DNA from 4 places in the Micromonospora sp. NBC_01740 genome. Region 1 is predicted to be linked to each of the others. Evidence: riboswitches for the same ligand, from Rfam matches in the RefSeq annotation. Region 1 holds a riboswitch; each other region holds the start of a gene.
The links. Region 1 has a riboswitch for cyclic di-AMP ahead of OG989_RS07485 (C40 family peptidase). Riboswitches for the same ligand answer to the same signal wherever they lie in the genome.
Positions count from the first base shown of each region.

Region 2: linked by a shared signal. The riboswitch ahead of OG989_RS10025 (coiled-coil domain-containing protein) and the one ahead of OG989_RS07485 (C40 family peptidase) in region 1 are both predicted to bind cyclic di-AMP.
Region 3: linked by a shared signal. The riboswitch ahead of OG989_RS30840 (coiled-coil domain-containing protein) and the one ahead of OG989_RS07485 (C40 family peptidase) in region 1 are both predicted to bind cyclic di-AMP.
Region 4: linked by a shared signal. The riboswitch ahead of OG989_RS16855 (C39 family peptidase) and the one ahead of OG989_RS07485 (C40 family peptidase) in region 1 are both predicted to bind cyclic di-AMP.

Region 1 is NZ_CP109150.1:1,560,148-1,566,918, forward strand. Features, by position in the region: gene OG989_RS07475 (C40 family peptidase) at 1-215, shown strand, start outside; gene OG989_RS07480 (N-acetylmuramoyl-L-alanine amidase) at 295-2,319, opposite strand; cyclic di-AMP (ydaO/yuaA leader) riboswitch at 2,558-2,691, shown strand; gene OG989_RS07485 (C40 family peptidase) at 2,704-3,744, shown strand; gene dcd (dCTP deaminase) at 3,799-4,377, opposite strand; gene OG989_RS07495 (pyridoxamine 5'-phosphate oxidase family protein) at 4,456-5,007, shown strand; gene OG989_RS07500 (zinc metalloprotease) at 5,148-6,134, opposite strand; tRNA gene OG989_RS07505 (tRNA-Gly) at 6,558-6,631, shown strand; gene OG989_RS07510 (e9imm peptide) at 6,738-6,771, shown strand, end outside.
Region 2 is NZ_CP109150.1:2,079,355-2,086,125, forward strand. Features, by position in the region: gene OG989_RS10020 (carbonic anhydrase) at 1-308, shown strand, start outside; gene OG989_RS10025 (coiled-coil domain-containing protein) at 436-1,452, opposite strand; cyclic di-AMP (ydaO/yuaA leader) riboswitch at 1,456-1,587, opposite strand; gene OG989_RS10030 (YibE/F family protein) at 1,754-3,103, opposite strand; gene OG989_RS10035 (metal-sensitive transcriptional regulator) at 3,432-3,734, opposite strand; gene OG989_RS10040 (heavy-metal-associated domain-containing protein) at 3,885-4,094, shown strand; gene OG989_RS10045 (hypothetical protein) at 4,124-5,125, shown strand; gene OG989_RS10050 (heavy metal translocating P-type ATPase) at 5,134-6,771, shown strand, end outside.
Region 3 is NZ_CP109150.1:7,078,558-7,085,328, forward strand. Features, by position in the region: gene OG989_RS30830 (HelD family protein) at 1-1,748, shown strand, start outside; gene OG989_RS30835 (cation diffusion facilitator family transporter) at 1,825-2,742, shown strand; cyclic di-AMP (ydaO/yuaA leader) riboswitch at 2,896-3,027, shown strand; gene OG989_RS30840 (coiled-coil domain-containing protein) at 3,041-4,126, shown strand; gene OG989_RS30845 (SRPBCC family protein) at 4,203-4,670, opposite strand; gene OG989_RS30850 (1-phosphofructokinase family hexose kinase) at 4,849-5,826, shown strand; gene surE (5'/3'-nucleotidase SurE) at 5,823-6,647, shown strand; gene OG989_RS30860 (STAS domain-containing protein) at 6,706-6,771, opposite strand, start outside.
Region 4 is NZ_CP109150.1:3,610,279-3,617,049, forward strand. Features, by position in the region: gene OG989_RS16835 (uracil-xanthine permease family protein) at 1-382, opposite strand, end outside; gene OG989_RS16840 (alpha-ketoglutarate-dependent dioxygenase AlkB) at 548-1,183, opposite strand; gene OG989_RS16845 (polysaccharide pyruvyl transferase family protein) at 1,284-2,609, opposite strand; gene OG989_RS16850 (acyltransferase family protein) at 2,919-4,157, shown strand; cyclic di-AMP (ydaO/yuaA leader) riboswitch at 4,476-4,616, shown strand; gene OG989_RS16855 (C39 family peptidase) at 4,845-5,690, shown strand; gene OG989_RS16860 (alpha/beta fold hydrolase) at 5,796-6,539, shown strand; gene OG989_RS16865 (CDP-glycerol glycerophosphotransferase family protein) at 6,607-6,771, opposite strand, start outside.

The DNA.
Region 1 (6,771 bases):
ACCTGACGCACTTCACGGGTGCGCAGTGGAACGAGGGCAAGGCCATCCCACGCTCCGAGGCGCGCCCGGGTGACCTGGTCTTCTTCAAGTCCGACCTGAGTCACGTCGGCCTCTACCTCGGCAACGACAAGATGGTGCACGCGCCGCGGGCCGGCAAACCGGTAAACGTCTCCAGCATCAACACGATGCCGGTGGCCGGGTTCCGCCGGCCCTGACGGGCCAGTTCGTCCCGCACCCGCAACGACACGAGGGCCCCCGGTCGGATCGACCGGGGGCCCTCGTCGTGCGGTGGGATCAGCGGGGCGCGCCCAGCGGGGACGGCACCAGGTTCACGTCGTCCAGGTTGACGTACATGATCCGGTGACCGAACTGGACCTGCACGTACCTGTTGTCGCCCCGGACGACCGTCTGGTCGTGGGGAGCGGAGCCGTCGAACGTGGTGGCCCGGTAGTACTCGCCGGGGAGCAGGTTGCCGACGGCGTACCGCTGGCCGGCCGAGAGCGTGTACTGCAGCGGCGAGATCGCCTGGTACGGCACGCCCTCCGGGTACGCGGCCTGCTCCGGGTAGGCCCGGCCGTACACCGGGATGGTGGCCTTACCGGCCTTCGGGGTCACCACGAACCCGACGGTCCACTTCGCCGTCGGCTTGGCGGCCGGGTTGTGGAACCACCCCTTCTGGCCGAGGTACCAGATCGCGGTCCAGTCGCCCTGCACCTCGGCAAGCGCGTACGTCTGGCCGGCCGAGACGCGGGCGCCGTGGTCGGAGACGTACGTGGTGTTCGGGGTGCCGTCGGGCCGCAGCGCGATGTCGTTGACCAGCGGCGCGTCGTGGCTCGGGGCGTTGTGCAGGAACAGCGCGGAGGAGCCGCGCAGCGGGCAGGGGGCCGTCGCCGGGGGCGGGTTCGGCACGCCCGGAGGCTGCCGGTTGCAGCCGGTGAACGGCGGCTGGTTGGTGGCGAAGTCCGGGTCGATGGTGACCAGCCCGGTTCGGTGCGTGCCGGTCGACTTGAACGGCGCCTTCAGCAGGTCGAAGTAGTGCGACCAGTCCCAGTACGGTCCCGGGTCCCAGTGCATGCCGCGCACGTTCGCGGCGACGGTGCCGGGGACGTTGTCGTGCCCGATGATGTGGTTGCGGTCCAGCGGGATGTTGTACGCCCGCGCCAGGTGGCGGACCAGCTTGGCGGAGGTGCGGTACATCGCCTCGGTGTACCAGGTGCCGTGCCCGGCGAAGCCCTCGTGTTCGAGGCCGATGGACTTGGCGTTCACGTACCAGTTGCCGGCGTGCCAGCCGACGTTCTTGGTCTTGATGTGCTGGGCGATGTGCCCGTCCACCGAGCGCAGGGTGTAGTGCCAACCCACCCGCTTCGGGTCCTTGACCAGGTTGACGCTGGGGCCGAAGTAGCCCTCGGTGTCGTGGATGACGATGTACTCGATCTTCTGCTGGGTGGGACGGTTGCCCAGGTCGTGGTTGCCGTAGTCGCCCAGGGTGGGGCCGTAGTTCTCGTACGGCGCCGGGATCCACTCGCAGGAGATGTCGCTCGGGCACTCCAGCCCGTCCGGCCGGGCGAGCTTGCGCAGGCGCAGCCGGTCCAGCCAGGAGCGGTCCGGCTGGACCGCCCGGCCGGCCAGCGTGACCCGCTGCCCGTCGTCGGTCACCCGGCTGTCGCCCGTGGCGATGGTGGCGTACACCTCGTTGGCGAAGGCCGCCGCGGCGTCGGCGCTGTCCGCGCCGGAGTACCGGGCCACCGCGCCGTACCAGGCCGCCGGGTCGGTGCCGGCGCCGACCGGGGCGCCGATCTCCTTCTGGTACGCGGCCAGCAGCGCCGCGCCGCCCCGGATGTTCGCCGTGACGTCCGTCCGCAGCGACTCCTCGCTGGCGCCGGTCAACTCGGCGGCGGCGTCGACGGTCCGCAGCGCGGCCTCGGCGGGCGGCGTGGCGGCCGGCGGCTCGCCCGCCTCGGCCAGGGACGGGCGGGAGTCGTCGCCGCGCGGGTCCTCGGTGCCCTCGTCGTGGTGCGTGCCGCCGGCGAGGGCGGTGACGTGCTCGGCGTCGGTGAGGTGCATCGGTCCGTAGCCGCCGCTGGTGCTCGGCGTGCCGGCGTTGGTGTCCCAGCGGGACTGCAGGTAGGAGACCCCGAGCAGGACGCTCTCAGGTACGCCGTACTCGGCGGCCGCGGCGGCGTACTGCTGCTGCCGGTCGTTCACCGGCGCTGCCGCGGCGGCGGATCCGGCGGCGGTGAGCGGCGTCGCCGCCATGGCGGCGGCCACGGCGGCGGCCAGCAGGACGCGTCTGCTCCTCGATGTCGCTGACAGGTGCATCAGACCCCCAGTTCGGACGGGCAAAGGTGGGGTCACCTTCGCCCCGCCCGCCGCCTCTGGTCAATACCTTTCCGTCAGACACTTCAGAAGGAAGAAAATCTTCGTCGCCCGGGTTGCGGATCCGCCCGATCCGGGTGGGTACGGAGTGTCACTGCCCGTAGGGTTGCGGATCGATAACGGTCGTCTCTACTCTGGTCATTCGTCGGCCGGTGACATTCCGTCCAACCAGGGCGGTGACGGTCCGACACCGCCGAGTCGCTCCCGAGCGAGCCGGGGACCCAGGTTCCCCGGGGTGAATCCGCAGTCCTGCGGTAGGGCGCCCCTTCCCGCCCGAACCCGTCAGCTAACCCGGTAGGCGGTACGGAAGAAGGAGTACGAAGCCCGGTGGCACACCATGCCCCGCGGCCACCGTCGGCCCGGTCGGCCCTCGCCGACCCGGTGACGGCTGCGCCGCGCCCACGCTGGTACCGCTGCACCACCGCCCTCGCCGCCCTGGCCGCGTTCGCCGTCGTCCTGACCGGCGGCGCCACGGCGGCCCACGCCGAACCGACGGTCGCCGAGATCGAGCGGCAGATCGACGAGGACTGGAACAAGCTCGAACCGATCATCGAACGGCACAACGCCACCCGCCAGGACCTGACCGCCAGGCGCAAGCAGGCCGACGCGCTCGCCGCGCAGATCGGGCCGCTGGAGAAGCAGGTCGACCAGGCGATGGAGAAGGTCGGCGCGCTGGCAGCCCGCGCCTACAAGGGCGAGAACGTCTCCGCCGTCAACGCCCTGCTGGGCAGCCGCTCGCCGAGCGAGATGATCGGGCAGCTCGAACTGCTCGACCAGTTCGCCCAGCACCAGCAGCAGGACGTGCGGCAGGTCGCCGAGTTGCGCGACCGGCTGGCCGCCAAGAAGGCGCCGCTGGACGAGATGGTCGTCCAGCTCAGCCGCACCGAGGCCCAGCTCGCGGCGAAGAAGAAGCAGATCAACGCCGAGATCGACCGGTTGCAGAAGCTACGGCTGCGGGTCTACGGCAACGGCGGCGGCGGGCCGCTGCGTCCCGCCCCCTGCCCGGCCGGCTATCCCGGCGGCCCGGCCGGCACCGCCGTGAAGTTCGCCTGCGCGCAGATCGGCAAGCCCTACGTCTGGGGCGCCGAGGGGCCGAACTCGTACGACTGCTCCGGCCTGATGCTCGCCGCCTGGGCGAAGGCGGGGGTGTCGCTGCCGCACAACGCCGCGCAGCAGCGCCGGGCCACGGCGTCCGTGAGCCGGGGCGAGCTGCGCCCCGGTGACCTCGTCTTCTACTACAGCGACCTGCACCACGTCGGCATGTACGTCGGCGGGGGCTGGGTGGTGCACGCCTCCCGCGCCGGGGTGCCGATCAAGATGAAGAAGGTCGACGACGGCCCGATCCACAGCTACGGCCGACCCGGCTGAGGCACGCGGAGGGCCCCTGCCCGGCGGGGGCCCTCCGCAGGCACGCAGGTCGGGTCAGCGGGTGGGCCAGGTGCGCCAGTGCTGCCAGGAGCGGCTCGGGGTCGGGCCGCGCTGCCCCTGGTAGCGCGAGCCGTAGACGGCCGAGCCGTACGGGTGCTGCGCCGGCGACGAGAGCCGGAAGATGCAGAGCTGACCGATCTTCATGCCCGGCCAGAGGGTGATCGGCAGATTGGCGACGTTGGACAGTTCGAGGGTCACGTGACCGGAGAAGCCCGGGTCGATGAAGCCCGCCGTGGAGTGGGTGAGCAGGCCCAGTCGGCCCAGTGAGCTCTTCCCCTCCAGGCGGCCGGCGAGCTGGTCGCCGAGCGTGATCACCTCCAGCGTCGAGGCGAGCACGAACTCGCCCGGATGCAGCACGTACGGCTCGCCCTCGGGCACCTCGACCATCGACGTGAGGTCGTCCTGCTGCTGCGCGGGGTCGATGTGGGTGTAGAGGTGGTTGTTGAAGACCCGGAAGAGCTTGTCCAGGCGTACGTCGATGCTGGACGGTTGCACCAGCGCGGGCTCGAACGGCTCCAGCGCGAGCGTTCCCGCCTCGATCTCGGAGGCCAGGTCGCGGTCGGAGAGCAGCATCCGCACACCTTAGCGACCGACACGCGTGACCTGCGTGTCGGAGTGCATCTTCGTACAATTGTTCGATAGAATGCCGGCATGGCTTCCTGGTCCGAATTCGCCGCCGACGAGCCCCGCCTCGCCGACGGGATCCGCCTCCTCATGCAGCAGTACGGGCCGGGCTTCGGCTACCTGGCCACCGTCCGCGCCGACGGCGGTCCCCGGGTGCACCCGGTGTCCCCGGTGATCACCGACGAGGGGCTCTTCTGCTTCGTCGTCGACTCGCCCAAGCGGCGCGACCTGGAGCGCGACGGCCGCTACGCGCTGCATTCGTTCCCGCCCGAGGAGAGCGACGACGAAGCCTACGTCGCCGGCCACGCCCGGCCGGTGACCGACCCGGCGCGGGTCGCCCGGCTGGCCCGCAGCCACCGGGCCGCGCCGCAGGTCGACTGGCGGGTCTTCGAGTTCACCGTCGATGTGGCGATGCTGGCCCGCCGCGAGTCCGGCGTCGCGGGCGGCGCCAGCGAGTGGCACGGCCGGCCCGCCGTCCAGGTGTGGCTCGACCCCCGCGCGGCCGCCGCCGGCACCGCGCTGGTGCCCGAGACCCGGTCGGGGCGCGTCGGCGACCACGCCGCCCGCCCCGCCGCCTGAGACGCGGTGCGGCGCCCCGGGCCGTCCCCCTCCGGGGCGCCGCACCGTGACCACCGCCCGACCCCCGCGTGCCCGGCCGCACAGACGCCGGTGCCGGCCCCGTCGAGCGAGGCCGGCACCTGTGGAGTCGTACGGCGTAACTACGCCGCGCGGTACGCGTTCCAGGCGGTCAGCATGCGGCTGGCCTGCCCGGCGGTGAACTGGTACATGCAGGAGTCGTAGCTGTAGTCCATGAAGTTGGTGATCGGGTCGACGCCCGGCGCGGTGCAGGTGTTCCGCCCGGTCGGGCAGCCGGAGGCCGGCGAGGCCTCGGCAGCGGTGTCGCTGACGCTGTCGCCCGAGCCGGAGCAGCCACCCTGGAAGGTGTGGTAGAGGTTCAGCCAGTGGCCGACCTCGTGGGTGCCCGTGTCGCCCTGGTTGTAGTTGGTGGCGGTGCCGCCCGGCAGCGACTCGCTCAGCACGACGACGCCGTCCATGCTGTTGAGGTTGCGGGTCGGGAAGGTCGCCCAGCCGAGCAGGCCGTTGCTCAGCTCACCCAGGTAGATGTTGAGGGTGTTCTTGCCGCCCGTACGCAGCGAGGTCTTCATCGACCGCTCCGCCGAGGAGCCCTGCACGATCGGGTACCAGGACGGGTTCGTCACCCGGTTGATCTTCTGGAGCTGGAAACTGAACGCGGTGGACGCGCCGCCGGTGGCCCCGCTGAACGACTGGTTCAGCACGTTGATCTGCGAGTTGACCATCGAGTCGGGGATGTTGCCGCCGGCCCGGGTGCTGTTCTCCTGGATCACGTGCACCACCACCGGGATGGTGACGGCGGCGGCCATCGTGGAGGCCCCGGCGCCGGTACGGAACCGGGCCCGCTCGCGCAGCGCGGCGGCCATGTCGGCCTCGCGCTCGCGGGTCTCCGCGAGGGTGAGCTCGTTCGGCTCGTGCTTGGCGCCGCTGCCCGGCTTGACGCGGGCGTCCGAGTGGACGTCGGCCGGCTCGACGCAGACCTCGGTCGGGGCGGCGGAGAAGGCCGAAGCGGCCGGTACGACCCCCACGGCGGCGGTGCTGAGCAGCAGCGCGAGGGTCGTCGACGCGACGCCGGCCGTACGCCGGGTCAGCAGGTTGGGACGGAGTCCCATGGGCCCACCTCTTTCTGGCGACGCGACAGGGGGTATGTCACGCCGTGACTGGAACGTTGGGCAGACGTTACAACCCATCGATGAATTTGAGAATGGCCATATGTTGCCGCGGTGGAAATTTTCCTGGCAGCGGCTGGGCGCGCATCGACGTTGCTTGACGCGGGACACGACCCGCGGTCCGGATCCGGACCACGACGCGCGACTCGGGCACGTCGTGTCACGCGGCCGGGCGGTTCGTGGCTGACGGTGACGCGGCGGGGTGGTGGCGTGGCTGGCGTGGTGGCGGCGGGCGGTGGCGCAGAGCGATCTTGGTAAGTTGAGGCCCCTCCGGGGGCCGTTAGCTGCCAAGATCGTGGCGCCTGGTGGTGTCGGAGGGGTACCTGGGTGCAGCGTCGTGACGACTCAGGTACAGTGGTGCCGCCTGCGGGTGTAGTTCAATGGCAGAACATCAGCTTCCCAAGCTGACAGTGCGGGTTCGATTCCCGTCACCCGCTCCAACGCGAAGGCCCTGGCCAGGACGCGAGTCCTGGTCAGGGCCTTCGATGTTGCATGGACCAGCGATCACACGGCGTGCCATTAGCGTGCCATTAGCTCCCGTGGGAGGTGAGCCACCTGCCTACGAAGCTGACCCGAGATG
Region 2 (6,771 bases), 520 kb from region 1:
CGGCCGCCACCGGCACCCCGCCGGTCGGGCACCTGTGCGCCGTGGTGGACGCCGTGGTGCCCAGCCTGCGCCGGGCCGCCGCCGAGGGCGTGGACGACATCGACGGGATCGTCGACATCCACATCGCGCACACCGTCGAGGCGATGCTGGGCCGCTCCGCCGTCCTCGCCGCGGAGGTGGCCGCCGGCCGTTGCGGGGTGGTCGGCATGTCGTACCGGCTGACCGCCGGCGAGGTGCGGACGGTGGCCGAGGTGCCCGCCGCTGCGGCCGACGCGCCGGAGGCGGCGGCCAGCGCCGCGCTCGCCTGAACAACCACCCACCCACCGCCCGCCCGTCACCGCCCTGGCGGGCGGGTCCGTACGACGAGACAGGGCCGCCCCGCGTTCGGCGGGGCGGCCCTGTCCGCGCTCTCGGCTGTGCCGCGCGCGTGCGTGTCTACCAGAGGGACACGTGGACGTGGTCGGTGTGGTTCGACGGACCGCTGTAGGAGCTCCAGCCCGTCGCCGGGAACCAGATCTGTCTGTTCCAGATCACGTAGTAGACGCCGAGCCGGTCGGCGTTGCGGACCAGGAACGCGGTCAGGTTGTTGCCGTACATGTAGGTGTCGTCGTTGTGCCAGGGGGAGAAGCCGCTCTTCTGCAGCGACCAGTCGCAGGCCCGGCCCTTCGGGTGCTCGTAGGGCCCGCCGGGGCGGTAACAGCCGACGAACCGGTTGAAGCCGGCCCGCTTGACCTCCTTGTACATGTGCAGGGTGCGCGCGGTGATACGGCCGGAGGTGGTGGGGTCGGCCTCGGTGGGTGACAGCGGCGTCCAGTCGCCGTCGGCCGCCCGCCCCGGCGCGATCTTCGCCACCGGCGAGGTGGCGACCACCTTGCCGCTGGTCAGCCCTCTGCCGCCGACCAGCGCGAGCGCCTTCTCCGCCTCCCGCTTGCCGCGCGCCATCTCGTTCGTCAGCTTCTGCTGTTCGCGGACCTCGGTGTCGAGCGCCAGCTTGGCCTGCTCGGCGCGGTCCTTGACCGCGTTCACCTCGGCGAGCTTCTTGGAGTTGACCAGGTTGAGCTCGTCGAGGGCGGCGGCGCGCTTGACGAACGAGTCGGGGCTGGCGGTGTCCAGCAGCATGGACACCGCGCCGATCCGCCCGGTGCGGTAGGACTGGGCGGCGATCTGGCTGACCTGGGGAGCCAGCGCGTTCAGTTCGGCCTGCGCCCGGGAGACCTCCAGGGCCAGTTCGAGCTGGCGCTTCTTCGACTTCGCCAGCTTCGCCTTGGCCTGCACGTAGGACCGGTTCCGGGCCTCGATGAGGTCGTCGAGCAGCTTGGGCTCGTCGTCCCCGTGCCCGGAGGGCTTGGGCGGGGTGGGCGCGGCCGCCGCCGGGAGAGGCCCGGCGAAGACCGCCAGAGCGGCGAGTACGGCCACCACGGGCGTCAGCCAGCGGCGTAGGGGTGCCGTCACAGTTTTCCCTTCCGTCGACCGCCGACCGGGTTAGCTGACGGGTTCGGGGCGGAAGTGGCCCCTACCGCTGTCGCGGATTCACCCCACGTACCTGGGTCCCCGGTTCGCCTCGCGGCGATTGGGCGGCGGCACCGCAGGCGCCGCTGCGCGCCTTCGGCGGTGACCGGCAGCGAGGTTACCCGAGAACGCTCCCGGGGATCTACGTCCCTAAGCCGACTAAATGCGTTATTTCGTAATGGCGGACGGTGACCAGTGACGCATTTATCAGGACGAACGTCCTGTTCGGTCACGCTGAGGAGCGTCACCATGCGGTGTCCGTACTTCTGTGCCCATCGGGCCATCCGGCGGGAGCGGCGGACGGCGTGTCCCCGCGCGGCCCGCTGAGGGCCTCCAGCGCCTCGGACCGGTCGGTGGCCGGCCGGGGCGTCGGCGCGGGCGCGGTGGCGGCGCGGTCGGTCGCGTCCCCGCCGCGTCGGCCGGCCGTGGTCACCAGGGCCGCCAGCGCGGTGGTCAGCGGCACGGCGGCGATCAGACCCAGGGTGGCGACCGCGCTGCGGACGATCTCCTGGGCGAGGAACTCGCTGGTGAGAAGTTGGGTCACCGCCCGCGAGTCGGCGGTCAGCAGGAGCAGCACCGGCAGCGAGGCGCCGGCGTACGCCAGCACGATGGTGTTCACCGTCGAGGCGATGTGCGCCCGGCCGACCCGGGTCGCCGCCCGGTAGAGCTGCGTCCGGGACAGCCCGGGGTTGGCGTGCGCCAGCTCGGTGACCGTGGCGGCCTGGGTCACCGTGACGTCGTCCAGCACGCCGAGGGAGCCGATGATGATCCCGGCCAGCAGCAGCCCGTGCAGGTCGACGTCGGCCTGGTACATCGACAGCGTGGTGGCGTCCTCGGAGCCGAACCCGGTCAGGTGGGTCGCGGCGGTGGCGATCGTGCCGAGGACACCGGTCAGCACCAGGCTGCCCAGCGTGCCGAGCACGGCGACCGAGGTCTGCGCCGTCACGCCGTGGGTCAGGTAGAGCACCACGAACATGATCAGAGCGGCGCCGACGACCGCGACCAGCAGGGGCGGGTTCCCGGCGCTGATGCCCGGCAGCACGAAGGTCAGCAGGATGGCGAAGCTCGCCGCCAGGCCGCCCAGCGCGGCCAGCCCACGCCACCGCCCGAAGGCGACGATGGCGGCCGCGAAGAGCGCCACCAGCCAGACCAGCGGCTTGCCGCGCTGGTGCTCGGCGATGTTGTAGGTGCTGGCCGTGGGGTCGGCGGGGTCGGTGAGCTCGACCAGGATGATCTCGTCGTCCACGGCGACGGTCGGCGCGCCGGGGCCCGCGGGCACCGGCGTCTCCACCTGCTGGCCGGCGTCGGGGCCGTCCTGCACCCGTACGGTGACCGTGCCGCAGGGGCCCTGTGGCGCGTCGGGGCTCCCCTCCGGGGTCTCCGGGGCGGGCGGGCACGGCTCCGTCACCACCCGGGTCACCGTGCCGTGGTAGCGGGGCGCATCGGTGCCGGTCGCCGGGTCGGGCGCGTCCCACGGCCACAGCACCAGGGCGGCGATCAGCGTGGCGACGAAGAGGGGCACCACCGTCGCGACGAGGATCCGCCGCACCCTCGGCGGGGCGGACGGAGCGGGACGGGTGTGGTCGGCGCCCATCGAGTGTCTCCCTACGAATCCAGGGCGGGGTACGTGCCGGCGGGGCCGGTCGGTTCACCCGTCGCCGCGTGGCCGGGACGGGGATCGCTTCCGCGTGGCGGTGCGGTCACGTACCGCGGTCCTGGGCCCCCGTCCGGTCGCGGGCGGGCGGTGCCGCCGCCCGGCGGGGCGCGCGGGGCGGGCGGTGCGGAATCCGGAGGGCCACCGGCCGAATGGTAGCCACCCCGGCATCCGGGCGCAGGTCGTGCGGGTGGTGTCGGAGGTGTGGCGTCGGAGGTGTGGCGTCGCCGTGGGGCCGCGCCTCGCCGGGGGCGGGTGCCGGGACGGGTCAGCCGCGCTTCATCAGGCGGCCGACGGCGGCCATCATCTCGGTGGCCATCTCGTCGGCGCGGCCCTCGGCCGCGCCCTCGCGCATGCAGTGCCGGGCGTGCCCGTCGAGCAGGCCCAGCGCGACCTTGTCCAGAGCGGCCTGGATCGCGGAGATCTGGGTGAGCACGTCGATGCAGTAGCGATCCTCGTCGACCATCTTCTCGATGCCACGGACCTGCCCCTCGACGCGGCGCAGCCGCGCGAGCAGCTGATCCTTGCTGGCGGTGTAACCCCTGGTCGGGGTGGGCGTCGGTGTGGTCATGGGGTCGAGGATACCGTACCCCTCGGGGGTATGGTACGTTCGTTCCTGGCCGGGATACCCCCACCGGGTACCGGTACAAGGCACGGGCACCGGTCCGCCTCCGATGTACCCCTGGGGGGTATAGGCTGGGGGCGGCGAGAGGAGAGTTCGATGATCACCACGACGTACCAGGTGCAGGGCATGACCTGCGGGCACTGCGCCACCGCGGTCAGCACCGAGGTCGGCGCGATCCAGGGCGTCAGCGACGTCCAGGTCGACGTCGCCGCCGGTCGGGTCACCGTCACCAGCGAGGGCCCGTTGGAAACCGACACCGTGCGCTCCGCCGTCGACGAGGCCGGTTACGACCTCGTCGGCGCCTGAGATCGGGCACGGGGAAAACGAGGCACACCATGAACACGGCGACGAAGCTGAGCGGTTTCGCCCTCGGCCTCGCGGTGGTGTTCGGCGCGACGTACGGGGTCGGCCGGGTGGCCGACCCCGTGGCGCCGCCCGCCGAGGCCCCGCACGAGGCCGGCGGGGGGCACGGCGAGGACGGCGGAGCCGGACACGGGGGCGACAACGGCGCGGCGGCGCACCTGCCCGGCGGCCTGCTCGTCTCCGACCGCGGCTACACCCTGCGCCCGGTGGACGCCCCGGCCGGGCAGTTCGCCTTCCAGGTCACCGGCCCGGACGGCGGGGCGGTGACCGCGTACGACGTGGCGCACGACAAGCGCATGCACCTGATCGTGGCCCGCCGCGACCTCTCCGGTTTCCGGCACGTGCACCCCGAGATGGCGCCGGACGGCACCTGGCGGGTCGACTCGCCGCTCGCCGGGCCCGGCGTCTGGCGGGCGTTCGCCGACTTCACCCCGACGGGGGGCGAGGCGCTGACGCTCGGCGTCGACGTGACCGTCCCCGGCGCGCTGACCGGGCGGCCCCTGCCCGCCCCGGCGACCAGCACCACGGTCGACGGCTACACGGTGACGCTCGCCGGCGCCCCGGAGCCCGGCCGCACCGCCGAGCTGACCCTGACCGTGAGCCGCGCCGGCGCCCCGGTCACCGACCTGGAGCCCTACCTGGGCGCGTACGGCCACCTGGTGGCGCTGCGCCAGGGCGACCTGGCTTACCTGCACGTGCACCCGCACGGCGAGCCGGGCGACGGGCGGACGCGGCCCGGCCCCGAGGTGAGCTTCTCGGCGGAGATGCCGTCGGCCGGCGCCTACCGCCTCTACCTGGACTTCAAGCACGGCGGCGTGGTGCGTACCGCCGAGTTCACCATCGTCGCCGGCAGCCCTCCGACCGCGCCGGGTGTCCCGGCGGCGACCAGCTCCCCGACGGCGGGCACGCCCGCCGCCACGAGCTCCCCGACCGCCGGCGCCGGCCACGGCGTCCCCGGTCACGGGCACGACTGACGGGAAGCATGATGACCACCAAGCCCTTGCTGACGGCGCCGAACCAGATCGAGCTGGCGATCGGCGGTATGACCTGCGCCTCCTGCGCGGCCCGGATCGAGAAGAAGCTGAACCGGATGGACGGGGTGACCGCCACCGTCAACTACGCCACGGAGAAGGCCACCGTCCGGTACGCCGACGAGGTCACCCCGGACGAGCTGATCGCCACGGTGGAGAAGACCGGCTACACGGCGGCCCTGCCGCCCCCGCCCACGCCCGCCGGCGGCGAACCGGCCGCCGAGCCGGTGGACGAGCTGCGCGGCCTGCGTACCCGGCTGTGGGTCTCGGCCGTGCTCACCGTGCCGGTGATCGTGCTGGCGATGGTGCCCGCCTGGCAGTTCGACTTCTGGCAGTGGCTGTCGCTCACCCTGGCCGCCCCGGTCGTGGCCTACGGCGGGCTGCCCTTCCACCGGGCGGCCTTCATCAACCTGCGGCACGGAGCGGCGACCATGGACACCCTGGTCTCGCTCGGCACCCTGGCGGCGTTCGGCTGGTCGGTCTGGGCGCTCTTCCTCGGCACCGCCGGTACGCCGGGGATGACCCACCCGTTCAGTCTCGCCATCAACCGATCCGACGGCGCCGGCAACATCTACCTGGAGGCGGCGGCCGGGGTGACCGTGTTCATCCTCGCCGGCCGCTACTTCGAGGCGCGGGCGAAGCGGACCGCCGGCGCGGCCCTGCGGGCCCTGCTCGAACTCGGCGCCAAGGACGTCGCGGTGCTGCGCGGCGGCACGGAGACCCGGATCCCGGTGGACCAGCTCGTGGTGGGGGACCGGTTCGTCGTGCGGCCCGGTGAGAAGATCGCCACGGACGGCGTGGTCGACGAGGGCACCTCGGCGGTCGACGCCAGCATGCTCACCGGCGAGTCCGTCCCGGTCGAGGTCGGCCCGGGCGAGCCCGTGGTCGGCGCGACCGTCAACGCGGGCGGCCGGCTGGTGGTCACCGCCACCCGCATCGGCGGCGACACCCAACTGGCCCAGATGGCCCGGCTGGTCGAGCAGGCGCAGACCGGCAAGGCGGCGGTGCAGCGGCTGGCCGACCGGATCTCCGGCGTCTTCGTGCCGATCGTGATCGCCCTCGCGGTGGGCACCCTCGGCTGGTGGCTCGGCAACGGGTCGGGCGGCACCGCCGCGTTCACCGCCGCCGTGGCGGTGCTGATCATCGCCTGCCCGTGCGCCCTCGGGCTGGCCACGCCGACCGCCCTGCTGGTCGGCACCGGCCGGGGCGCGCAGCTCGGCGTCCTGATCAAGGGGCCGGAGGTGCTGGAGTCCACGAAGCAGGTCGACACGGTCGTGCTGGACAAGACCGGCACCGTCACCACCGGTCGGATGACGCTTGTGGACGTGGTCCCGGCGGCCGGCGAGGACCGTGCGGAGCTGCTGCGGCTCGCCGGGGCGCTGGAGTCCGCGTCCGAGCACCCGATCGCCCGGGCCGTCGCCGCCGGGGCGGCCGAGGCGGGCACGCTGCCGCCGGTGACCGGCTTCGTCAACGCCGAGGGGCTCGGCGTGAGCGGGACGGTCGACGGTCGGGAGATGCTGATCGGTCGGCCCCGACTGCTGCGCGAGCACGGCCTCGACGTACCGGAGGAGGTCGCGCGGGCGGCGGCC
Region 3 (6,771 bases), 1.8 Mb from region 1:
TGGGCGTGGTGCGGCGACGCACGATCCAGTCCTCCGCCGAGCGGGTCACCCGGATCGAGGACGACCTGCTCGATCCGGTCGCCGCGCCCGCCGACATGGCGGTGGTCGGCGACGGCGCGCTGCTGGCCACGCTGTCGAAGGCCACCGGCCGGGGCATGCGGGACATCGTCGCCACCATCCAGCGGGAGCAGGACGAGGCCATCCGCTCCCCCGGCTCGGGCGTGACGATCGTGTCCGGCGGCCCGGGCACCGGGAAGACGGCCGTCGCCCTGCACCGGGCCGCGTACCTGCTCTATTCCGACCGCAGCCGGTTCGCCGGCGGCGGCATCCTGGTGGTGGGCCCGTCCTCGGTCTTCGTCGAGTACATCGCCTCGGTGCTGCCCTCGCTCGGCGAGGACACCGCCACCCTGCACTCGCTGGGCACGCTCTTCGCGGGCCTGACCGCCACCCGCACCGATCCGCCGGCGGTGGCGGCGGTGAAGGGCTCGCTGCGGATGCGGCGGGTGCTGGAGCGGGCGGCCCGGGACGCGGTGCCGGGCGGCCCGACCGAGCTGCGCCTGCTCTACCGGGGCGAGCTGCTCCGGCTGGAGCGCCGCGAGCTGGACGGCATCCGGGACCGGGCGATGCCCCGGGGCGCCCGCCGCAACGAGGTGCGCCGGGCCGGCTTCGACGGGGTCTTCGCGGCGCTGTGGGCGCAGGCCCGCAGGTTGGGCGTGGGCCGGCTGCCCGAGCAGCGCGCGTTCGAGGACGAGATCGCCGAGCGGCCGGAGTTCCGGGAGTTCCTGAAGGCGTGGTGGCCCCGGCTGCACCCCCGGCACGTGCTGGGCTGGCTGGCCCGTCCGGACCGGCTGCACCGCTACGCCGAGGGGATCCTCTCCCGCGCCGAGATCCGGCTGCTGACCGACGCGTACGGCAGCCTCGACGCCGCCGGGCTGACGATCGCCGACATCGCGCTGCTCGACGAGCTGGACGCGCTGCTCGGCAAGCCGATGAAGCCCGCCCGGGCGAAGCGGGACCCGTTCCAGCTGGCCGGCGGGGTCCGCGAGCTGAGCACCTTCGCCGACCGGCAGCGCGCCGCCCGCGAGGCGGCGCGGGAACGCCCGGACGACTACCGGGAGTACGCGCACGTGGTGGTCGACGAGTCGCAGGACGTCTCGCCGATGCAGTGGCGCATGATCGGCCGGCGGGGCCGGCTGGCCTCGTGGACGGTGGTGGGCGATCCGGCGCAGACGGCGTGGACGGGGGATCCGGAGGAGCTGAACCGGGCCCGGGACCAGGCGTTGGGCCGGCGCAAGCGGCACCACTTCACCCTCACCACGAACTACCGCAACTCGGCGGAGATCTTCGCGGTGGCGGCGGCCGAGATCCGCCGGCTGCACCCGGACCTGCCGCTGCCCCGGGCGGTGCGCTCCACCGGCGTCGACCCGGTCGCGCTGTCGGTGCCGCCGGCGGAGCTGGAGAGCGCCGTCGTGGCGGCGGCCGACGCGCTGCTCGCCGAGGTCGAGGGCACGGTCGGGGTGATCACGCCGGTGCCGCGCCGCGACGAGGTGGCCGGCTGGCTGGGCGGGCTCGGCGCGCCGCGTTTGCAGGTGGTGACCAGCCTGGAGGCCAAGGGCATGGAGTACGACGGGGTCGTCCTCGTCGCTCCGGGCGAGATCCGGGCCGACCCGGGGTCGGGGGTGCGGACGCTCTACGTGGCGCTGTCCCGGGCCACCCAGCGGCTGACCACCGTCGACCCGATCGGCTGAGCCGCCGTTACTTGCATACATAGCGATGTGAGCATAGATTGAACGCGAATCCGGACGCCTGACGGAGGGTGGGCGCGTGGGCGCAGGTCATGACCACCATCACGGGTCGGTGGCGAATGCCGCGCACCGCCACCGGGGCCGGCTCTGGGCGGCGTTCGGGCTGCTCGCCGGCCTCATGGTGGTGGAGGCGGTGGCGGCCTTCCGCACGGGCTCGCTGGCCCTGCTGAGCGATGCCGGGCACATGTTCACCGACGTGCTCGGGATCGGCATGGCGCTCGCGGCGATCGCCGCCACCCGGCGGGCGGGCGCCGACCCGCAGCGCACCTTCGGCCTCTACCGGCTGGAGGTGCTGGCCGCACTGGCCAACGCCATGCTGCTCTCCGGCGTCGCGGTCTACGTCGTGATCGAGGCGGTGCGCCGCTTCGGCGACCCGCCGGAGGTGCTGGCCGGCCCGATGCTGGTGGTCGCCGTGCTCGGCCTGCTCGCCAACATCGGCGCCTTCGCGCTGCTGCGCTCCGGGGCGAAGGAGAGCATCAACGTCCACGGCGCGTACCTGGAGGTGCTCGGCGACCTGCTGGGGTCACTCGGCGTGATCGGGGCCGCGCTGCTGATCGCCACCACCGGCTGGTGGTGGGCGGACCCGCTGGTGGCGGTCGCGATCGGGGTGTTCATCCTGCCGCGCACCTGGCGGCTCGGGCGGGCCGCGCTGCGCATCCTGGTGCAGGCCGCGCCGGAGCACCTCCAGGTGACCGCGGTGCACGACCGGCTGGCCGCCGTGCCCGGCGTCGCCGAGGTGCACGACCTGCACGTCTGGACGCTCACCTCCGGCATGGAGGTGGCCTCGGCCCACCTGACCATGGCACCCGGCGCGGAGGTCGGCGCGGTGCTGGGCGCCGCCCGGGCCGCGCTGCACGACGACTTCCACATCGAGCACGCCACGTTGCAGATCGAGCCCGGAGCGTCGCGCGGGGCCTGCGGGTCGGTTGAGTGGTAATGAGGACAACCTTAAATCTGGGAGAGTATTGTGCGCTTATGCCGGATTTGACTGCTAGTGGACGTACACCCTCCGTCACCTGCGCTGCATCAGTCACACCGGCACCGGTAGGCTCGGCTTCGGCCTCCGCCAGGCGGCACCCACCGGTGCCGGCGGTGGCCGCCGCCTAATCGCCCGGCGGGGCGAACCGGGGAACCATGTTCGTGGGGTGCATCCGCGTCAGCGGTAGGGATCTTCCGTCCCGAACCCGTCAGCTAACCCGGTCGGCGGCTGACGGAAGGACACGTGAATGCCAGTGATGGCACCTGTACGACGACGTGCCGCCCGGACGGCGGCCCTGATCGCCACGATGCTCGCCCTCGGCGCCGCGGTGGCCCCGGTCACCGCCGCCCCGGCGGCGGCCGCCACCCGGGCCGGCCTGCTCGCCGCGGCCCCCGGCCAGGACGAGGAGGGCGGCACCCCCGCCCTGCGGGCCCAGTTGGAGGCCGCCAGCAAGGGCTACCTCGACGCCAAGCGCGCCCTCGACACGTCGGCCAAGCGGCAACAGCAGCTCGCCGCGCAGCTCAAGACCACCGAGGTCGAGCTGGCCGCGCACACCGCCAAGGTCGGCGAGATCGCGGGGGCGGCCTACCGCACCGGCCGGCTCAGCGTGGCGTCCGCCCTGCTCAACAGCAGCTCGCCGGACGGCTTCATGGACCGCGCCGCCGCCCTCGACGCGGTGGCCGCCAAGGAGGACCGGGCCCTGCGCGAACTCCAGGAGACCCGGGACCAGGCCACCCGCACCAAGCTCGCCCTGGACGGCGAGATCCGGGAGCAGCGCAAGCAGGTCACCGTGATGGCCAAGCGCAAGGAACAGGCCGAGCGGGCGCTGACGGTCGCCAACCGCGAGCAGCAGCAACAGCGGCAGCAGTCCACGGGGGCGGGCACCTCGCCGGGCGGCACCTCCAGCAAGACGGCGAAGGCGGCCCCGCGCAACTCCGACGGCTCCTGGCCGCGCGAGTCGTGCAGCGTCAACGACCCCACCCCCGCCAACGGCTGCATCACCCCGCGCACCCTGCACGCGCTCAACCAGGCCAAGGCGGCGGGCTTCACCCGCTACGTCTCCTGCTACCGCCCCGGCGGCTCGGGCGAACACCCGAAGGGCCGGGCCTGCGACTTCGCGGCCCAGAAGGGCGGCTTCGGCGGCGACGCCACCGGCGGCGACCGGACGTACGGCAACAACGTGTCGGCGTACTTCGTGCGCAACGCCGACCGGCTCGCCGTGCTCTACGTGATCTGGTACAGGCAGATCTGGCTGCCCAGCAGCGGATGGAAGTCGTACAGCGGGGCCAACGGCGACCCGTCCAGCGACCACACCAACCACGTGCACCTGTCGGTCTACTGACGCCCGCGCCCCGGTGCCCCGCCCGTCGCGGGTCACCGGGGGCGCGACGGCCACCGCGGCCGGGACCGTCCGGCGGTCAGTCGGCCGGCGACCCGGGCGGGCCCGTGTCGAGGGCCGTGGCGAGGCGGGCGGCCAGCCCGAGGTGGGCGGCGCGGGCCTGGCGGAACGCGTAGCCGAAGAGCGGCGCAGGCGCGGCGAGGGTGATCTCGACCTCGATGCGGACCACGCCGTCGGGCTCCGCCCGCAGCCGGGTGTGGTTGCGCACCGTGGTGGCAGGCCACTGCCGGGCCACGGTGACGATCTCGTCGGCATCGTCGACGAGGACGTCGGCCCGGTAGGTGATCGGCAGGCGCACCGGCCCGGCGGCCAGTCGATCGGTGATGTCGTAGCTGGCCCGCGCGCCAGGACGGGGCGGCACCCGGCGGACCCGGACGATCAGCGGGTGCAGGTCCTCCTGCCGGGTGGGGTCGGCGAGCAGCGCCGCGGCGTCCGGGAGGGAGCAGCGCGCCTGGACGGTGTAGCTGAAGGAACTTCGCCTGAGCACGCCGTCTCCCCAGCGTCGGTGGTCGCCCGATCGTCGCGCATGCCGGGCGCCCTGGCAACGCCGCGCCGATCCCGCCCGGAGTCCGGACGCCCGGCCGCCGACCACACTACGGTCAGCTGGTGGATGGTCACGGCACGTGTCGACCGGCGGAGGATGGGCGCATGAACGGGTACGACGGATGAGCGGGCACGTGATGGTCTTCGCGCCCACGCCCCGGCTGACGGTGACCGTCGACCAGCCCAGCGAGGCGCCGGAGCTGCACCTGCACCCCGGCGGGCAGGGCGTCTGGCAGGCCCGGATGGTGATGTCGCTCGGGGTCGACGTGGTGCTCTGCGCCGCCCTCGGCGGCGAGATCGGCCAGGTGCTGGAGCCGCTGCTGGTCAGCGAGGGGGTGCACCTGAAGGTGGTGGTCCGCGACTCCGGCAGCGGCGGGTACGTGCACGATCGGCGCGAGGGCTCCCGGCAGGAGATCGTGGACGTGCCCGGCCAGCCGCTCAGCCGGCACGAGCTGGACGAGCTCTACAACCTGGCGCTCGGCGAGGGGCTGCGCGCCTCGGTCAGCGTGCTGAGCGGGCCGAACGAGCCGTCCCTGGTCCCGGCCGACCTCTACCGGCGGTTCGCCGCCGACCTGGGGGCCAACGGCAGCCGGGTGGTGGTCGACCTCTGCGGCGAGCACCTCGACGCCGTGCTGGACAGCGGCGTCTTCTTCCTCAAGGTCAGCCACGAGGAGCTGATCGCCGACGGCCGCGCCGACGGCGAGGACGAGGAGCAGCTCACCCGGGCCCTGTACGACCTGCACGCCGGCGGCGCCGAGAACGTGGTGGTGAGCCGGGCCGACAAGCCCGCCCTCGCCCTGGTCGACGGCGAGGTCTTCGAGGTCGAGATGCCCCGGCTGGAGGCGGCCGACCCGCGCGGGGCCGGCGACTCGATGACCGCCGGGGTGGCGGCAGTGGTGGCGCGCGGCGGCGACGTGCGCACCGCGATCCGTACCGGCGCGGCGGCCGGCGCGCTGAACGTGACCCGGCACGGCCTGGGCACCGGCCGGCTCGACTCGATCACCGGCCTGGTCGACCGGGTGCGTCTCGTACCGGCCGGCAGCCGGCCGCAGGAGCGGACCAGCCCCGACGAGCTGGCCGAACGGGCGGCCGAGCGATGACGCTGCGGATACTGGTCACCAACGACGACGGGATCGCCGCGCCCGGCATCCAGGCGCTGGCGCGGGCGGCGGCGGACCGGGGCCTGGACGTGGTCGTCGCCGCGCCGCTGGAGGAGGCGAGCGGCACCAGCGCCGCGATGACCGCCGTGGAGCGCGACGGGCGCGTGGTGGTCCACGAGCACCCGCTGCCGGAGGTGCCGGGGGTGCCGGCGTTCGCGGTCGGCGGCTCCCCCGGCTTCATCGCGCTGATCGCCGTGCACGGCGCCTTCGGGCCGCCGCCGGCGGTGGTGCTCTCCGGCATCAACCGGGGCGCGAACGCCGGACGCGCGGTGCTGCACTCGGGCACGGTGGGTGCGGCCTTCACCGCCGCCGCGAACGGCTGCCGGGCGATGGCCGTCTCGCTCGACGTGCTCTCGGCCGGGGAGGCCACGGCTGCCAGCGGGGGTGCCGCGGTGGCCGCCGCCGCCCGGGTACGCGACGCCGAGCGACACTGGCCGACCGCCGCCCGGGTCGCCCTGGACCTGCTGCCCCGGCTCACCGCCGGGCCGGTGGAGAGCGTGCTCAACGTGAACGCTCCGGACCTGCCGCACGGCCGGCTGCGCGGGGTGCGCCGGGGCACGCTGGCCACCTTCGGCCAGGTGCAGATGACGGTGGCGGAGGCCGGGCACGGCTTCGTCCGCACGTCGCTGGAGGAGCCGGGGCAGGCCGTGCAGCCCGGCACCGACCTGGCGCTGCTGGCCGAGGGGTACGCCTCGGTGACGGCGATCCGCGCGGTCACCGAGGTGGCGGACGTCGACCTGTCGGGCCTCGGCGACACCTGAGCGGCCCGCCTCCGACCTAGCGGCCGGAGCGGAACCGTCGACGACGGCGGGGGCGGGGTCAGGCGCCCGGGAGGACCTCGGGGGTGGGTGCGCCGGCGTAGTAGGGCTCGGGGGCGCCGAAGAG
Region 4 (6,771 bases), 2.1 Mb from region 1:
CGGCCAGCGCCACGCCGGCGACGACGATGCCGCCGAGCGCTGGGCCGATGTCGCCGCCGGCCTTGGCCGCCAGCACCGGCGCGATGAAGGCGAAGGACGAGCCGAGGTACGAGGGCAGCCGGTTGCCGGTGATCAGCAGGAACAGCAGCGTGCCGAGCCCGGAGAAGAAGAGCGTGGTGGCCGGCGGGAAGCCGGTGATGAGCGGCACCGTGAAGGTCGCGCCGAACATCGCGACGACGTGCTGCACGCCGACGCTGAGGGTGCGCGGCCAGGAGAGGCGTTCGTCGGGGTGGACCACGTCGCCGGGGCGGATGGACCGGCCGTCGCCGTGGACCGCCCACGCGGACCAACGGGAGCGCGGCTCGGTGGAGGACTGGGTCATGGAACGCCCTTCGCGTCGTGAAGAGGTGACGGGGGCGCAGGTGAAACCCAGGAGTCGTTTCTAGCAGAGGCCCGGCTCGGCCCGGCCGGTGGCCCGGCAGGGGTTCGGCAGGTGGCATGGGCGGGCCCGTCCGGGCCCGCGAACCGTTGCCGCCAGTCGGGCGGGTCAGGCGACGCCGGCGGGGCGGAACTGGACGCTGACGCGGGGCCCGACGGGGCGGGTGGTCTTGGGCACGGCGTGCTCCCAGGTGCGCTGGCAGGAGCCGCCCATCACCACGAGGTCGCCGTGGCCGAGTGGGAAGCGCAGGCTGTCGCCGCCGCCGCGGGGCCGCAGCAGCAGTGCGCGCGGCGAGCCGAACGAGACGATGGCGACCATGGTGTCGGTGTGCGCGGAGCGGCCCTGGGTGTCGCCGTGCCAGGCGACGCTGTCCCGGCCGGAGCGGTAGAGGCACATGCCGGCGGTGACGAAGGGCTCGCCGAGCTCGGGGGCGTAGTGCCGGGTGAGGGCGGCGCGCGCCTCGGTGAGCAGCGGGTGCGGCAGCGGGCGGTGCCCGGCGTACCAGCAGAGCAGCCGGGGCACGTCGACCTCGGCGTCGTACATCGTGCGGCGCTCGGCCCGCCAGGGGACGTCTCGCAGCAGGACGTCGAAGACCTGGTCGGAGCCGGTGACCCAGCCGGGCAGATGGTCGACCCACGCGCCGTGGGTGAGCGGGTGCCGGCGCAGCCGGTCGGCCAGCGGGCTCAGCGACGGTCCGGCGGCGGTGAGGTCGAACATCGACGGCTGGTAGGCGGCCCCGGTCATCCGCCCAGCGTACCCGCCATGTTGGTACAGGTGTACGGACGCCTTGCCCGCCCGCCGGTCGCCGGCGAGGGCCGGCCGGCCGGGCGGTGCGAACCCCGCCTCAGCGGCTCAGTATCCGGCGCACCCGGCCACCGATCACCTGCTTGACCCGGGTCTGCAGGCGCTGCCCGCGCAGCGTCTCCGTCTCCTTGCGCAGCTCGACGTTGCGGTCGCGCAGCCACTGGATCCGCTCCCGCAGCGCGTCGGGGGCGGTCGCGGCGGCCGGGCGTACGGCGGGCGGGAAGGCGGTGGAGCGCACCTGCGCGTCGAACCGGGCCGCGCTGTCGCCGTCGGCGAAGGCGTGGCCCAGGTCGTGCTTGGCGAGGAAGGCCAGCATCGTCTCGTAGCGTGACCTGTGGCCGGCGTTGAGCGCCGTGTAGTCCGCCTCCGCGTAGAGCTGGGCGGCGTCGACGTCGACCGGCACGTCCTTCATGACCCGGTGCGGGATCTCGAAGTACCGGGCGAGTTCCAGGGTGCGCGAGTCGTGCGCGAAGAGGTAGCCGGGCGTGCCGGCGATCAGCGCGGTGATGGTGCCGTGGATCCGGGTGCCGAACGCGAACTCGAATCCGGAGAGGTAGTCCATCCAGGTCCAGGGGTCGACGAACATCCGCACCTTGTCCTCGGTGAACAGCGGGTGCGAGGTGTGGATCGGGATCTTGCTGGTCCTGCCCCGGTCCCCGGGGGCGTCGCCGTAGAGGAGCGTGCCGAGCGTCTTGAGGTCCTGCGGCAGGTAGCGCAGGTTCGGGTACCGCTCGTGGTGCCGGGCGATGATCTCCGCCATCGACGTGACGTACGGGGAGACGGTGAGCGCGAGCCTGTCGTCGGGCGACAGGGACGCCTTCCTCTTCTCCACCCGCAGGCTGTCGCCGTGCAGGAACATCGACGGGCAGCCGATCACGTCGACGGCCGAGAAGCCCAGTGTGCGCAGGTAGTCACGGGTGATCTCGCCGCGTACGCCGATGCTGTGCGAGCGGTCGAGGACCGCCCGTACGAACCGGGTCACGACGTCGTCGATCGGGCGGAGGTACTCCCGGTCGCCGTTGATGTCGGTCTGTACGCCCACCCCGAGCACCACCACCGGGATCTTCAGCTGCTCGATGAGCTTCGTCATGGCCTCGACGCGGTGGGCGTAGCTGCGGCGGAAGGCGTTGGCGAGCGGTACGACGTAGACGTCGTACCGCTCGTTGATCATGTCGGCGTCGCGCGGGTCGATCCTGAACTCGGTCGAGGTGATCTCGGCGGTGGCGGTGCGCAGGAGCTTGTGGGCGGCGTGGCTGAAGACGAGGTTGCCGTTGTTGTCGCCGATCCAGTTCCGCTCGTGCGTCTCCTCCGGCGAGTAGACGTCGAACGGGCCCTTCTTCGCCCGCATCAGGATTCGCTGGTGCATTCGCCCGCCTCTCGTCACCTCCGGGTCTGGGAATACTAGCCACCCGATCGGCCGGAACCCGGATGCCCGCCACCGCCGTCACGGATGGGGACGCAACGGTCACGGAGGGACGGGAGGAACGGGACTCCCCCACGGGACAGAACGGGCACTCGCGGACGGGACGGAACAGAGCCTCAGGCCCGGCGGGTAGGGTGCCCGGCGGGGCGGCGCCGACCGGCGGACCGCCACGGGCCCCTCGGGGGCGCCTGAGGACGGGGTCGAGGAGGAGACGTACGTGCTGGTGACCCTGCGGATCGTCGGGATGCCGGCATGAACGACGCCGCGACCGTCGCGCCCGCCGCCCGGCCCGCGTCCCCGGCCAGCCGCCTGCCGTCGCTGACCGGGCTGCGCTGGGTCGCCGCCCTGCTCGTCTTCGGGTTCCACGTCGCGACGATGGGCATCATCGCCGAGCCCGGCCAGAAGGCCGTCGTGGACTGGGCCTTCGCACTCGGGCTGTCGGGCGTGCAGTTCTTCTTCATCCTCAGCGGCTTCGTGCTGGTCTGGTCGGCCCGACCCACCGACACCCGTCGGGCGTTCTGGCGGCGCCGGGTGGCCAAGATCTGGCCGAGCCACGTGGTGCTGTGGGTGGCGGCCCTGGCGGTCGCGGCCTGGTTCGCCGACCCCGTGGACCGGTTCGTCGCGGTGGAGAACCTGTTCCTCCTCCAGGCGTGGGACCCGCGGCCGGGCCACTTCTACAGCATCAACACGGTCAGCTGGTCGCTGTCCTGCGAGTTCTTCTTCTACCTCTGCCTGCCGTTGGCGCTGCCGCTGATCCGCCGGGCCCGACCGTGGGCCCTGTGGGCCGTCGTGGTCGCGGTGCCGCTGCTCATCCTGGCGCTCTGGCCGGCCCAGGCGCTGGTGCCCGAGGAGAGCCGCTGGTGGTTCACCCAGATCTTCCCGCCGGTGCGGTCGCTGGAGTTCTGGATGGGCGTCGCCGCCGCCGAGCTGATGCGGCGTGGCCGGTGGCGCGGGCCGGGCCTGCCGCTGGCCAGCCTGCTCTTCGTGGCGACCTGGGTGGTCGCCGCGCAGTGGGTCCGCGCCGAACTGTGGGCGGCGCTGCTCTCGGTCGCGTACATCCTGGTCATCGCCGCGGCGGCGGACGCGGACGTGCGCGGGCGGCGCTCGCCGTGGCGGTCCCGGCCGATGATCTGGCTGGGCGAGGTCTCCTTCGCCTTCTATCTGGTGCACGTCCTCGTGATGATCACCGTCCTGCGGCTCACCGGCGACTGGGGCGTCGGCTTCACCGGCTGGTCGGGGCTGGCGGTGGTGCTCGGCTTCCTGCTGGTCAACCTGGCCCTGGCCGGCCTGTTGCACCGTCTCGTCGAGACGCCGATGATGCGGCTGCTCACCCCGCGCAGGCCGGTCCGGACGCCGCGGGACGGGGACGGCGCCGGGCAGGACCCCGGCGGCCCCGGGGCGACGCCGGGGGATCGGGGCAGCGCCGTGCCGCGCCCCCGGGCCGCCGGCCCGCAGGACGACCACCGACCGACGTACGCCGACTCGCGCTGAGCGCCCCGGCGACCGGAGTGTCCGCCGACGAAATCCCGGCCGTTTCGGTGACGCCGGTCACCACGTCGGCGAACCGGTCATCGGGCGCGGCCCGGTCGATTCCTGCCGGGGTTTCGGCGCCGATGTCCGCCACTTGTCCCGTTGTCGCCCGGAGGTGCGCGCAGAAACGGTCGTCCCATTGAGTCGCGTCAGTGGCGAAGTGCCCGCAAAAATTGTCTGCCGATCAAGGTTTAGGCAGGTGGGACGGGGTTGGCAGGGCGCGGACCGGCCAGTAATGTCGGCGCGTCCGGTGCGGTACCCGATCGCCAGAGGCGACGCCGCGCCGACCCGCCTAATCGTGAACGACGAACCGGGGACCCAGTGCTCGTTGGGGTGAATCCGTGGGCCGTGGGCCCGTGGTAGGGCGTTCTTCCCGCCCGAATCCGTCAGCTAACCCGGTCGGCGGTGTCGGAAGGAGTTCCATCGTCATGCCACACCCGTACACCCCTCGGTTGTGCCGCCGTCTCCACGGCGCCGCGGTGACCGCGCTCGTCCGCCCGCAGGTCATGAGCTGACCCACCGGTCACCGTCCGTCGCCCGGCGTCCCGGGCGCATCCCCTGAGTGGCCCACCACCCGCCCGGACGCCCGTCCGCGCGGTCGGTCCGCCCTGCCCTCGGCGCGGACCGACGGCCGCTCACCCCGAGCCCGTGGAGGAAACCGTGAAGCACCACCTCAAGCGACAGCTGCGTCGCCTCACGTCCGAGCGTCCGTACCAACTGGCCGCCGCGTCCGCCGCGGCGCTCGTGCTGGCGTCAGGCACGGGCGCGCTGCTGGCCGGAACCGACGAGGCCCCCGCCGCCGCGCAGGCCCCGGTGGCCGCGACCGAACTGCGGGACGACGCGTCGGCCTCGCGCAGCCAGGCCCGGGTCGCGCCCGCCCCGTCCAGCGCCGCCCCGGCCGCGTCCAGCGCCGCCCCGTCGGCCAGCGCGTCCAGCGCCGCCCCGGACCCGGACCTGACCCGCAAGCCGGAGCCGCCGAAGCCTCCGGCCGCCAAGAGCCTGGACTACGACTACCAGGCCCAGACCACCTTCTACAACTGTGGTCCGGCGGCCGTCCGGCACGCCCTCAGCGCCGCCGGCATCGCGCGCAGCCAGGACGCCCTCGGTGCCCAGCTGGGCACCGACCAGATGGGCACCGACTCGGCCCAGGACACCACCCGCGTGCTGAACGCGGTGGTGAAGGGCGACCCGTACCGGACCCGGATGATCCCCGGTGGCGCCGCCACCCCGGCCCAGATGGACCGGCTCCAGGCCGACGTCGTCGCGGCCATCACCGACGGGCGGGGCGTCGTGGTCAACGTCGCCGGCAGCGCCACGGACACCGACGGCGGCTGGCACTCCTTCCCCGGCGGCCACTACATCGCGGTGGTCGGCTACCAGGACGAGGGGCGGCTGGTGAAGATCGCCGACTCGGCGAACCCGGCGACCGCGTCGTACTGGATCAGCACCATCGCCCTGGCGAACTGGGCCGCCACCCGCGGCTACTCCGCCTGAGCGACGCCGTCGGGCGTCGGCTCCCCACCCGGGGGGTCGGCGCCCGATGTCGTGTCCGGGTCACGGCCCTCGCCCGCGGCGTCCGACGGGTGGCACACTGCGCCCATGGTCGATGAGTCGGGTGAGCGGGACGGCCGGCGGGTGCTTCTGCTGCTGCACGGCATGGGCGCGACCGGCGACGTGTGGCTGCCCTGGGCGCCGCTGCTGGAGCGTCGGTGGGCGGGGCGGTGGCTGGCGCCCGACCTCGCCGGCCACGGCTGGTCGCCGCCGTTGCCGGAGTACTCCTTCCCGGGGCTGGCCGCGCGGATCGGCGCGGGGCTCGCGGCGGGGGACCGGCTCGTCGTGCTGGGGCACTCCCTCGGCGGGGTGGTCGGGCTGGCGCTGGCCGCCCGGGGCGCCGGGCTGCCCGTCGACGCCGTCGTCGGGCTCGGCATCAAGGCCGTCTGGTCGCCGGCGGAGCTGGCCAAGGCGGGTGAGCTGGCGGCCCGGCCGGTGACCTGGTTCGCCAGCCGGGACGAGGCGGCCCGCCGCTACCTGCGGGTGGCCGGCCTGACCGGGCTCTTCGCCCCGGAGCACCCCGTCGTGGAGGCGGGGCTGCGGCAGGTCGACGGCCGCTGGCGGCTGGCGATGGACCCGGCCGCGTTCGGCGTGGGCGCGCCGGACCTGCCCGCCCTGCTGGCGGCGACCGACGTGCCCGTGCTGCTGGCCCGCGGCGAGCACGACCCCATGGTCACCGACGCCCAGCTCACGGAGCTGGGGGTGCCGGTCGCCACCCTGCCCGGCCTCGGGCACAACGCCCACGTCGAGGCCCCCGAAGCGGTCCTGGACCTCGTCGAGCCGTACCGCTGACGGTGCCCCGCGAACGGCCCGACCCGGAGATCCGCCGTCGCGACCGGTGTGCCTCCCGAACGGTGCGTCAGGTGGCGGGGGAGAGGGTCGCCTCGTCCGGGTCGAGCGGCAGGCCGGTCGCGCCGCCCGTGCGCGGGGCGGGCGTCTTCCAGCCCTCGTCGAGCTGGCGCCGTGCGGCCTCCAGGAACGCCTCGGCGTACGACTCGGCGGGGAAGTCGCCCAGGTAGCGGCT